Regions from separate parts of the Micromonospora sp. DT201 genome, predicted to be linked through region 1. Evidence: riboswitches for the same ligand, from Rfam matches in the RefSeq annotation. Region 1 holds a riboswitch; the other holds the start of a gene.

The links. Region 1 has a riboswitch for ZMP and ZTP ahead of ACLQ28_RS12085 (bifunctional 5,10-methylenetetrahydrofolate dehydrogenase/5,10-methenyltetrahydrofolate cyclohydrolase). Riboswitches for the same ligand answer to the same signal wherever they lie in the genome.
Region 2: it holds a riboswitch for ZMP and ZTP, as region 1 does, so the genes downstream of both, ACLQ28_RS11320 (glycine hydroxymethyltransferase) here and ACLQ28_RS12085 (bifunctional 5,10-methylenetetrahydrofolate dehydrogenase/5,10-methenyltetrahydrofolate cyclohydrolase) in region 1, are expected to answer to the same signal.

The regions. Positions count from the first base shown of each region.
Region 1 is NZ_JBNCKP010000005.1:91,205-95,795, forward strand. It holds gene ACLQ28_RS12080 (vitamin B12-dependent ribonucleotide reductase) at 1-1,077, shown strand, start outside; gene ACLQ28_RS12085 (bifunctional 5,10-methylenetetrahydrofolate dehydrogenase/5,10-methenyltetrahydrofolate cyclohydrolase) at 1,204-2,103, opposite strand; ZMP/ZTP riboswitch at 2,117-2,198, opposite strand; gene ACLQ28_RS12090 (alpha/beta hydrolase) at 2,404-3,105, opposite strand; gene ACLQ28_RS12095 (FAD-dependent monooxygenase) at 3,493-4,591, opposite strand, start outside.
Region 2 is NZ_JBNCKP010000004.1:395,635-400,225, forward strand. It holds gene ACLQ28_RS11310 (alpha-hydroxy acid oxidase) at 1-960, shown strand, start outside; gene ACLQ28_RS11315 (hypothetical protein) at 1,056-1,316, shown strand; gene ACLQ28_RS11320 (glycine hydroxymethyltransferase) at 1,462-2,898, opposite strand; ZMP/ZTP riboswitch at 2,918-3,007, opposite strand; gene ACLQ28_RS11325 (hypothetical protein) at 3,136-3,366, opposite strand; gene ACLQ28_RS11330 (hypothetical protein) at 3,350-3,475, opposite strand; gene ACLQ28_RS11335 (NAD(P)H-hydrate dehydratase) at 3,555-4,424, opposite strand; gene ACLQ28_RS11340 (histidine phosphatase family protein) at 4,408-4,591, opposite strand, start outside.

The DNA.
Region 1 (4,591 bases):
GAGCACATCGCCGACCACGGCCACGTGGTGGACGCCCCGGGCCTCAAGCCGGAGCACTACCCGGTCTTCGACTGCGCCATGGGGGAGCGGACGATCGCCCCGATGGGGCACGTGCGGATGATGGCGGCGATCCAGCCGTTCGTCTCCGGTGCCATCTCCAAGACGGTCAACATGCCGGAGGCAGCCACCGTCGAGGACGTCGAGAAGATCTACTTCGAGGGCTGGAAGCTCGGCCTCAAGGCGCTGGCGATCTACCGGGACAACTGCAAGGTCGGCCAGCCGCTCTCGGTGGCCAAGTCCAACAAGGCCACCGAGCCGGCCGCCGTCGAGACCGCGCCGGCCGCCCCGGCCGCGGTGGAGAAGGTCATCGAGTACCGGCCGGTGCGTAAGCGCCTGCCGAAGAAGCGCCCGTCCGAGACGGTCAGCTTCTCCGTCGGCGGCGCCGAGGGCTACCTGACCGCGTCGTCCTACCCGGATGACGGCCTCGGTGAGGTCTTCCTCAAGATGTCCAAGCAGGGCTCGACCCTGGCCGGGGTGATGGACGCCTTCTCGGTGGCCATCAGCATCGGCCTGCAGTACGGCGTGCCGCTGGAGACGTTCGTCAGCAAGTTCACCAACATGCGCTTCGAGCCGGCCGGTATGACCGACGACCCGGACGTGCGGATGGCGGCCTCGGTGATGGACTACATCTTCCGTCGCCTGGCGCTGGACTTCCTGCCGTACGAGCGCCGTGCCGAGCTGGGCATCTTCACCGCGTCCGAGCGGGCCGCCCAACTGCGGGCCGAGGCCGACGCGGAAGCTGCCGCGGTCACTGGTGTGGAGCTCACCGCGATGGCGTCCTCGGCACCGGTGGAGACCCCGGCCAAGCCGGAGGCCGTCGCGCAGCCGGCCCAGGAGATGGCCGACGTGGCCGCCGCCAAGCCGGCTCCGAGCGTGGGTTCCAGCACCGAGTTGCTGGAGGCCGTGATCGGCAAGGCCGCCGACGCACCGCTCTGCTTCACCTGCGGTACGAAGATGCGCCCGGCCGGTAGCTGCTACGTCTGCGAGGGCTGCGGCTCCACCAGCGGCTGCAGCTGACGTAACGCGAAACGCGGGCGCTGCCCCGGCTTCCCTCGTGGGAGTCGGGGCAGCGCCTTATCCAGGTGTTCGTGTTGTTGCCCTGATCATGCCGAGGCCGGCGGCATACCTGCGGCGGTGACCGGGCTACTGGCTCGCGCGTTCGGCGGCGCGTACGGCGTTGCGGAACAGCATCGCGACGGTGGTCGGACCGACCCCGCCAACCCGGGGCGTGATGGCGCCGGCGACCTCGGCGCACGCTTCGTCCACGTCCGGTAGGAGACGCCGCCCTTCGTACCGGACGCCGGCACCGATGACGACGGCGCCGGGCTTGACGTGCTCAGGCTGAACGATCCGGGGTACGCCGGCGGCGGCGACGAGGATGTCGGCGCGGCGGGTGTAGCGGGCCCAGTCGGGCACGCCAGTGTGTACGACGGTGACGGCGGCGTTGGCGGTCGGGCGCTTCTGGGCGAGCAGCATCGCCAGGGGTCGGCCAAGGGTGGCACCCCGGCCGAGGATGACGACCTCACGACCGGCGACCGGGATCTCGTAGTGCGCCAGGAGGGCTTCGATGCCGGCGGGAGTGCACGGCAGCGGGCCGGGCAGGCCGACGGCGAGACGCCCCATGTTCAGCGGATGCATGCCGTCGACGTCCTTGTCCGGGTCGATGGTCTGCAGCGCCGCGTCGTAGTCCAGATGCCCCGGAACGGGGTACTGCACGAGCAGTCCGTGCACGGCGGGATCGGCGTTGAATCGGGCAATGGACCGGTGTAGGTCGGCCTGGGCGGCGGTGGCAGGCAGATGCACGTGCGGCGACGCGAACCCGAGCGCGGCGGCCTGACGCTGCTTGATGGCGATGTAACCGGCGCTGGCGTCGTCGTCGCCGACGAGGATGGTGGCGAGGCTCGGTGTGATCCCGCGGCTGCGTAGGCGGGCGGCTGCGGCGGCGGTCTCGGCCAGGACGGCCTCGGCGACGGGTGCACCCGGCAGGAGTCGGGCTGGGCCCGACGGGGTGTGGTGTTCTACGGATTTGCTGGTCGTGGTCATGACGGTCCCTCGACGCAGGCGCCCAGGCGGTCGACGCCCGCGAGAGGCTCCCCGATGGTTGCACCATCCCCGTGCCGCCAGTCGCCGGTGGTTCGATAATGCCGCATGACCAGGGCGACTGCCCACCTGGACCAGCAGAGCCCTTGAGTGCCGGGCAGACCCGCACCGGGGGCATGGTGCCGTTCGTCGATATACCTCAGAGTCATATTAATGACTCTGAGGTATATCGCTCGTCGGCATTGGTGCCGTCGACGGAGCCGGGCGGGCGGGCGCGCCCACCCGCTACCCGCGCCGCGTGCGTCAGGCGGAGAGTTCCGCCCGGATCAGCGCGGCCAACTCGACGGGCTGAGAAAGGAACGGCGAGTGCGAGGAGTTCATCCGCAACACCCGCTCGGCCCGCTTGGCCATGAGCTCCTGGGCGAAGGGCGGAAGAGCGTTGTCGGCCTCACAGATGATGTAGGTGCTGGGAATGGTGCGCCACGCCGCCTCGGTCAGCGGCTGCTGCGTCGAGGCCCAGGACTGGAGTCCGAGTCGTGCAATGGCCTGTTCCGCGATCTCCGGATCGACGTCGCCGTAGAAGACCTCTCGGGGCTGCGATGGCTCGATGTGACCCTTGCCCTTCAGGTCCGTCCGCTCGTGCACCTCCCACCACGGCGGAGCAACGCCACCGGCGGTGGAGAAGAGCGAATCGCCGACGTCCGGCTGAAAAGCAGCGAGATAAACAATTCGGCGTACGTTGTCCGCGGCAGCGAGCGCCTCCGTGACCGGGGCACCACCGTAGGAGTGGGCGACGACCACGACCGGGCCGTCGATGGCGGCGACGGCGGCCTTGACCACGGCCGCGTCGTCGTAGAGGTCCCCGAGGGCAGCGGGGTCGTTGCCGCTACTGGGTAGCGCAACGGTGTGGATCTCGATATCCGGGAACTGCTCGACGAGCGACTGCCAGGCCCAGGGCCCGTGCCAGGCGCCGTGTACGAGAAGAAGCGACGGAATGCTGTTCAAGATAATGTTCCTGCCCGCATGGATTCAAATGATCGGATCTGGAGTGCGTTGCCGCCACGCGCCGTCGCGTATCAGCGCAGCGCCCATCCCGACCGGCGACAGCGGAAATATATGCCGCTACTTTCGGGTAGCAAGGTGCGGTCGACTATGAGCCGAGCCACAAGCCCGGCGTCGACGGTGCAGCCGTGACTAACACCACGTAGCCCGGTTTCCGTGCTGCATCCATGCACGTATACATAGCGATTTCTTTATTGCTGAACGCGGCGGGAAAAACAAACTCGTTTCTCGTGCCAATGCGGATGTATGTGATTCCCGGCGCCGACGGCCGGGCCAGCTGCCCTGAGCGGTGCTGGGCACGCCCAGCCTCGACCGGTCAGCTCGGACCGGTCAGGGCTGGGCGAACAGGGGCCCGTAGTTCGAGCGGAACATCTGCTCGCCGAGGCGGCGCATCACCAGGTCGCGCAGCGTGGGCGGGAGCCCGGTGGCCTTGTCGCGGCGATGGGTCTGGCTGAGCACCCAGTTCGTACGCGGGCGGCGCCGCGCCTCGTACCCGCGCAGGGCCTCGGCGATGGACCCGGCGGTGGCCAACGACGAAGCGAGCACGACCGCGTCCTCCAGGGCCATCGCCGCGCCCTGGGCCATGTTCGGCGAGGTGGCGTGGGCGGCGTCGCCGATCAGCAGCACCGGCCCCCGGGACCACGAGTCGAGCACGACCTCCTGGTTGGGCCCGGCGTGCAGGGTGCTGTCGTCGTGGTCGAGGGCCTTGAGCATGACGCCGACCGGGTCGGTGTACGTCGCGCCCAGCTCCTCACGCCAGCCCGGCCGGTCGACCACCGGGCCGTCGTTGTAGTAGCAGTACGTCTGCTCGGCGCTGATCGGGATCGTGAGGAACTGCCGACCGCGCCCCAACTGCACCGACCAGACCGGCTCGTCGTCGATGCGGGGAGCGACCCACCGGTACGCGTATTGGCCGAGGTCGCGGGCCGCCTGACCGTCGAAGGTGAGCCGGCGGACCGTCGAGTTCACCCCGTCGGCGCCGATCACCAGGTCGTACCGTTGCGTACTGCCATCGTCGAACTCGACGGCGACCAGGTCGCCCTCTTCGGCGAGCGCGACCGGCTGGCGGCCCCAGCGGATCGGCGCGTCGCCGACACCGGCGAGCAGCGCCCGGTGCAACTGCGCCCGGGGCAGCGACACACACGGGCCGACGCCCTGCCACAGCGCGGTCACGTCGATGTCGAAGAGGCGACGGCCGCGCTGGTTGGCGCTGCGCTGCCGCGTGATCTCCACGGCGACGTCGGCGACCGGCTCCCGCAGACCGAGTACGTCGAGCATGCGGGTCGCGTTGCCGGTGAGGTAGATGCCAGTGCCGGAGTCGGTCGGCCCGGGTGCCCGCTCGACCACGTCGACCGTCGCGCCCCAACCCCGCAACGCGGCCACCGTCGCCAATCCCGCGACACCACCGCCAACGATCAGTACCCGAACA
Region 2 (4,591 bases), on a different contig from region 1:
GCCAACCGTCGCGAGCTGGATCGGATCGCGGTACTGCCCCGGGTGCTGCGCGGGGTGGGCACCGTCGACCTCCGCACCCAACTGCTCGGCCGCCCGTACGCGATGCCGGTCGGGGTGGCGCCCCTGGCGTACCAGCGACTGGTGCACCCGGACGGGGAGCTGGCCCTCGCGGCGGCTGCCGGTGCAGCCGGCGTGCCCTACGTGGCCAGCACGCTGGGCAGCACCCCGATCGAACAGGTCACCGGTGCGGGCGCGGAGGTCTGGTTCCAGCTGTACTGGCTGCGTGAGCGTGCCCTGGTCCGTGACCTACTGGACCGGGTCGTCGCTGCGGGTTGCCGGGCACTGGTGCTCACCGTGGACGTCCCGGTGCTCGGCCGACACCCCCGGGATCTTCGCAACGAGTTCCGGCTGCCGGCCGACGTGGTCGCCGCGAATCTGCCGGACGGCCGCGGTGCCCTGGCGCACGCTGGCGCACCGGGAGTGTCCGCGGTCGCCACGTCGTTCGCGCCGGCGCTGCGCTGGGCGGACCTTGCCTGGTTGCGGGAGCAGGTCGACCTGCCACTCGTGGTCAAGGGCGTGCTGGACCCGCGTGACGCGGTCGAGGCGGTGCGGATCGGCGCGGACGCGGTGGTCGTCTCCAACCACGGCGGCCGGCAACTCGACGGGGCGCCCGCCAGCATCACCATGCTGCCGGAGGTCGTCGACGCGGTCGGCGACCGGTGCCAGGTGCTGCTGGACAGCGGCATCCGGAGCGGCACCGACGTGCTGCGGGCGCTCGCGCTGGGGGCGGCCGGGGTTCTGGTCGGCAGGCCGCTGCTCTGGGCGCTGGCCGTCGGTGGTCAGAGCGCGGCCCGGGACGCGCTGGCCCTGCTCGCCGCCGAGCTGACCGACGCGCTGACCCTGGCCGGCTGCCCCGACCCGGCGGCGGCGGGAGACCTGCGCACGGTCGAGATGGGCTGAGCAACGACCGGTTCAACTCGTGGGTTGACACACCGCGTTCACCGGCTGGCAATGCGCGACGGCCTGCGTACCGCCGTCCTGGGTGGACGGTCATAATGGGCCACATGGTTGCCTGGGAGTACGCCCTGCTCGTCCGCCGCTATCAGGGACAGGGCCGCAATTTCCATGTCTCGTTCGTCTGGTACGCCCCGGACGGGTCACGCAAGGACATCACGGCCTTCGGTGACACCGCCATCGCGCACCTCAATATCGCCGGCCGGGAGGGGTGGGAGTTGGTCTCCGCCGCCGAAGACGTGAACAACGTCCAGGGCAGCACCGAAGTCCACCGCTACCACCTCAAGCGTCCCCTGGCCTGAGGTGCGCAGCTGACTCGAAGAGCGATATACCGCTGAGTCATAACTATGACTCAGCGGTATATCGCTCATTCAGGCGAGTGCCACCGGCGGCGTTACGCCCAGTGATCCCGGCGCCTCGGTGTCCGTGAGCCGCCCGGACGAGCTGTCAGGCCAGGTCGATGGCCGGGTAGAGCGGGTGCGGGGCCAGCAGATCGGTGGCCTGGCGGGCGATCTTGTCGGCCAGGTCGGGGTCGAGGACGTACTTGGCCTTCGAGGCCGTGCCGTCGGCGTTGGCGCCGGCGGTGGTCTGGGCCAGCACGGTGTGGATCAGCTCCGCGGTCTGGTCCATCTCGGCGGTGCCCAGGCCGCGGGTGGTCAGTGCCGGGGTGCCGATCCGGATGCCCGACGTGTACCAGGCCCCGTTCGGGTCCTGCGGGACCGAGTTGCGGTTGGTGACGATGCCCGAGTCGAGCAGCGCCTGCTCGGCCTGCCGGCCGGTGAGCCCGTAGCCGGACACGTCGATCAGCACCAGGTGGTTGTCGGTGCCGCCGGTGACCAGCTTCGCGCCCCGGCGCAGCAGCCCTTCGGCGAGGGCCTGCGCGTTGTCGACGATCCGCTGGGCGTAGTCGGCGAAGTCGGGGCGGCGGGCCTCCGCGAGGGCGACCGCCTTGGCGGCCATCACGTGCGGCAGCGGGCCACCGAGCACCATCGGGCAGCCCCGGTCCACCTGGTCGGCCAGCTCCGGCTGGCAGAGCACCATGCCGCCGCGCGGGCCGCGCAGCGACTTGTGGGTGGTCGTGGTGACGATGTGCGCGTGCGGCACCGGGTCGAAGTCGCCAGTGAACACCTTGCCCGCGACCAGGCCGGCGAAGTGCGCCATGTCGACCATGAAGGTGGCGCCGACCGAGTCGGCGATCTCCCGCAGGATCCGGAAGTTCACCTTCCGGGGGTACGCCGAGTAGCCGCCGACCAGGATCAGCGGCTTGAACTCGCGGGCCACCTCGGCCACCCGGTCGTAGTCGATCAGGCCGGTCGTCGGGTCGGTGCCGTAGCTGCGCTGGTCGAACATCTTGCCGGAGATGTTCGGCCGGAAGCCGTGGGTGAGGTGGCCGCCAGCGTCCAGCGACATGCCGAGCATCCGCTGGTTGCCCAGCTCCCGCCGCAGGGCGAACCAGTCGGCCTCGGTGAGATCGTTGACCTGGCGGACCTGGGCCTTCTTCAGCGCGGGGGACTCCACCCGGTCGGCCAGCACCGCCCAGAACGCGACCAGGTTGGCGTCGATGCCCGAGTGCGGCTGCACGTACGCGTGCGCGGCACCGAACAGCTCCCGGGCGTGCTCGGCGGCGAGTGCCTCGACGGTGTCGACGTTCTGGCAGCCGGCGTAGAAGCGGCGCCCGACGGTGCCCTCGGCGTACTTGTCACTGAACCAGTTGCCCATGGCCAGGAGCGTCGCCGGGGAGGCGTAGTTTTCGCTGGCGATGAGCTTGAGCGACTCCCGCTGGTCGGTCAGCTCGGCGCCGATGGCGTCGGCCACCCGTGGCTCGACAGCCCGGATCACCTCAAGGGCACTACGGAATGCGGTGGACTCGGCGTTGCGCGACATGCGACCTCCAACAGACGTGCGGGAAGGCCCAGGCGCTCGGCAAACGTCCTCGTGACGGGGCCGCTCCCCGATGGTTGTCCATCCCAACGCGCCAGTAACGGCCCGGTGTGATCCTACCGGGCTGGCCGGGGCCGTCCCGGGCGGACCTCCGTACACCGGCGACCGGAGGGTTGGGCGGTCGACGTCGGGCACACGGTGGGGAGCGGTTACCGCTGCCGGTAACGAGTTGAAGGGTGATCAGGCGGTCACCGCGTCGATCGCCTTCTTGATCGCCTTCGGAGCGGTGGGGGTGCGCGGGGCGTCCGCCCGTAGCGCGATCATCCTCTCGCCGATCTCCTGCAACTGCTTGCGACCCAGGGCGTCGCGGACCTTGGGGAACCACTCCTCCTCTTCCTCCTCGACGTGGTGGGTGACGTTCTCGATCAGCACCGTCGTCTTGGCGTTGAAGCGTTCATCGGTGGCATCCATGCTTCTGCCGCTGGCTCGCCGGCCCCTCCTCGGCATCCTGGAAGGCCTTGAACAGGCGGCGCATCTCCTTGTGGTCCTCTTTGAGCAGGACGATGGCATCGGTCGACACGGGTATGACCTCCCTGATCTCGTCTGGTGTGAATCCGGTACCCAGCAGGTCAAATGCGGAAACAGTGGATATCAGCCGCTCAGGCGGTGGCCAGCGTTCCGGGGATCTCGTCGAGCAGCTCCCGGGCGAGGAAGCCGATTCGGCCGTACCGGGGGACCAGACGTTGGCCGCTCACCGCGTGCGCGAACGAGCCCCAGCAGGCGGCCTGTGCCGGGTCCGCGCCGCGCGACAACAGCCCCGCCAGCAACCCGGCGAGCACATCCCCGCTGCCGGAGGTGCCCAGCCCGGCGTCGCCACTCTCCTCCCGCCAACCACGCCCGTCCGGGGCGGCCACGTGCCCGTAGAGCGAGACGACCGCCTCGTACCGGACGGCCAACTCGGCCGCCTCGGCGTCCAGGTCGTCGCCCGGGTCGCGCCCGAGCAGGTGCCTGGCCTCGGTGACGTTCGGGGTGAGCACCACGGGCCGGCCCGAGCCGACCAGCAGGTCCGGTGCGTGGCTGAGCGCACCGAGGGCGTACGCGTCGAGCACCAGCGACGTCTGCGGCCGGGCAGCGTCCAGGACCAGGCTCAGCAATCGGTTGGTCTCGTCGATCGCCTTCAGCCCGGGCCCGACAGCCACCACGTCGGCCTGAGCGACCAACTCGTCGAGCTGGCCGTTCCGGTCTGCGGCGACCGCGCCGTCGGGGGTCTCCGGCAGCCCGACCACCAGTGCCTCGGGCACCTGGATGCTCAGCGTGGCGGCGGTGGACTCGGCGGCGGCGAGCTGGAGCACCCCGGCACCGGCGCGCAGCGCGGCCACCCCGGCGAGCAGCACCGCACCGGGGGTGAAGCGTGACCCGCCGACCACCAGCACGGTGCCCCGGCTCTCCTTGCCACCGATCGGCACCGGAAGCGCCCAGTCCCGTAGCAGCCCCGGCGTGATCACCTTCACCTCAGACCGGTTCGGCATGGATCTCGTCCTCCCTGGTCGGCTGGGCGCCCTGCCGCTGCAGGTGGCCAACCTCGTTGAATCCGCCCAGCATCAGTTGATCCTGCTCGGCGGCGGACCAGTCGGTGATCGAGCAGTTGGCGATCACGTGCTCGCGGGTCAGCGCCATCAGGTCCGACTCGGTCAGC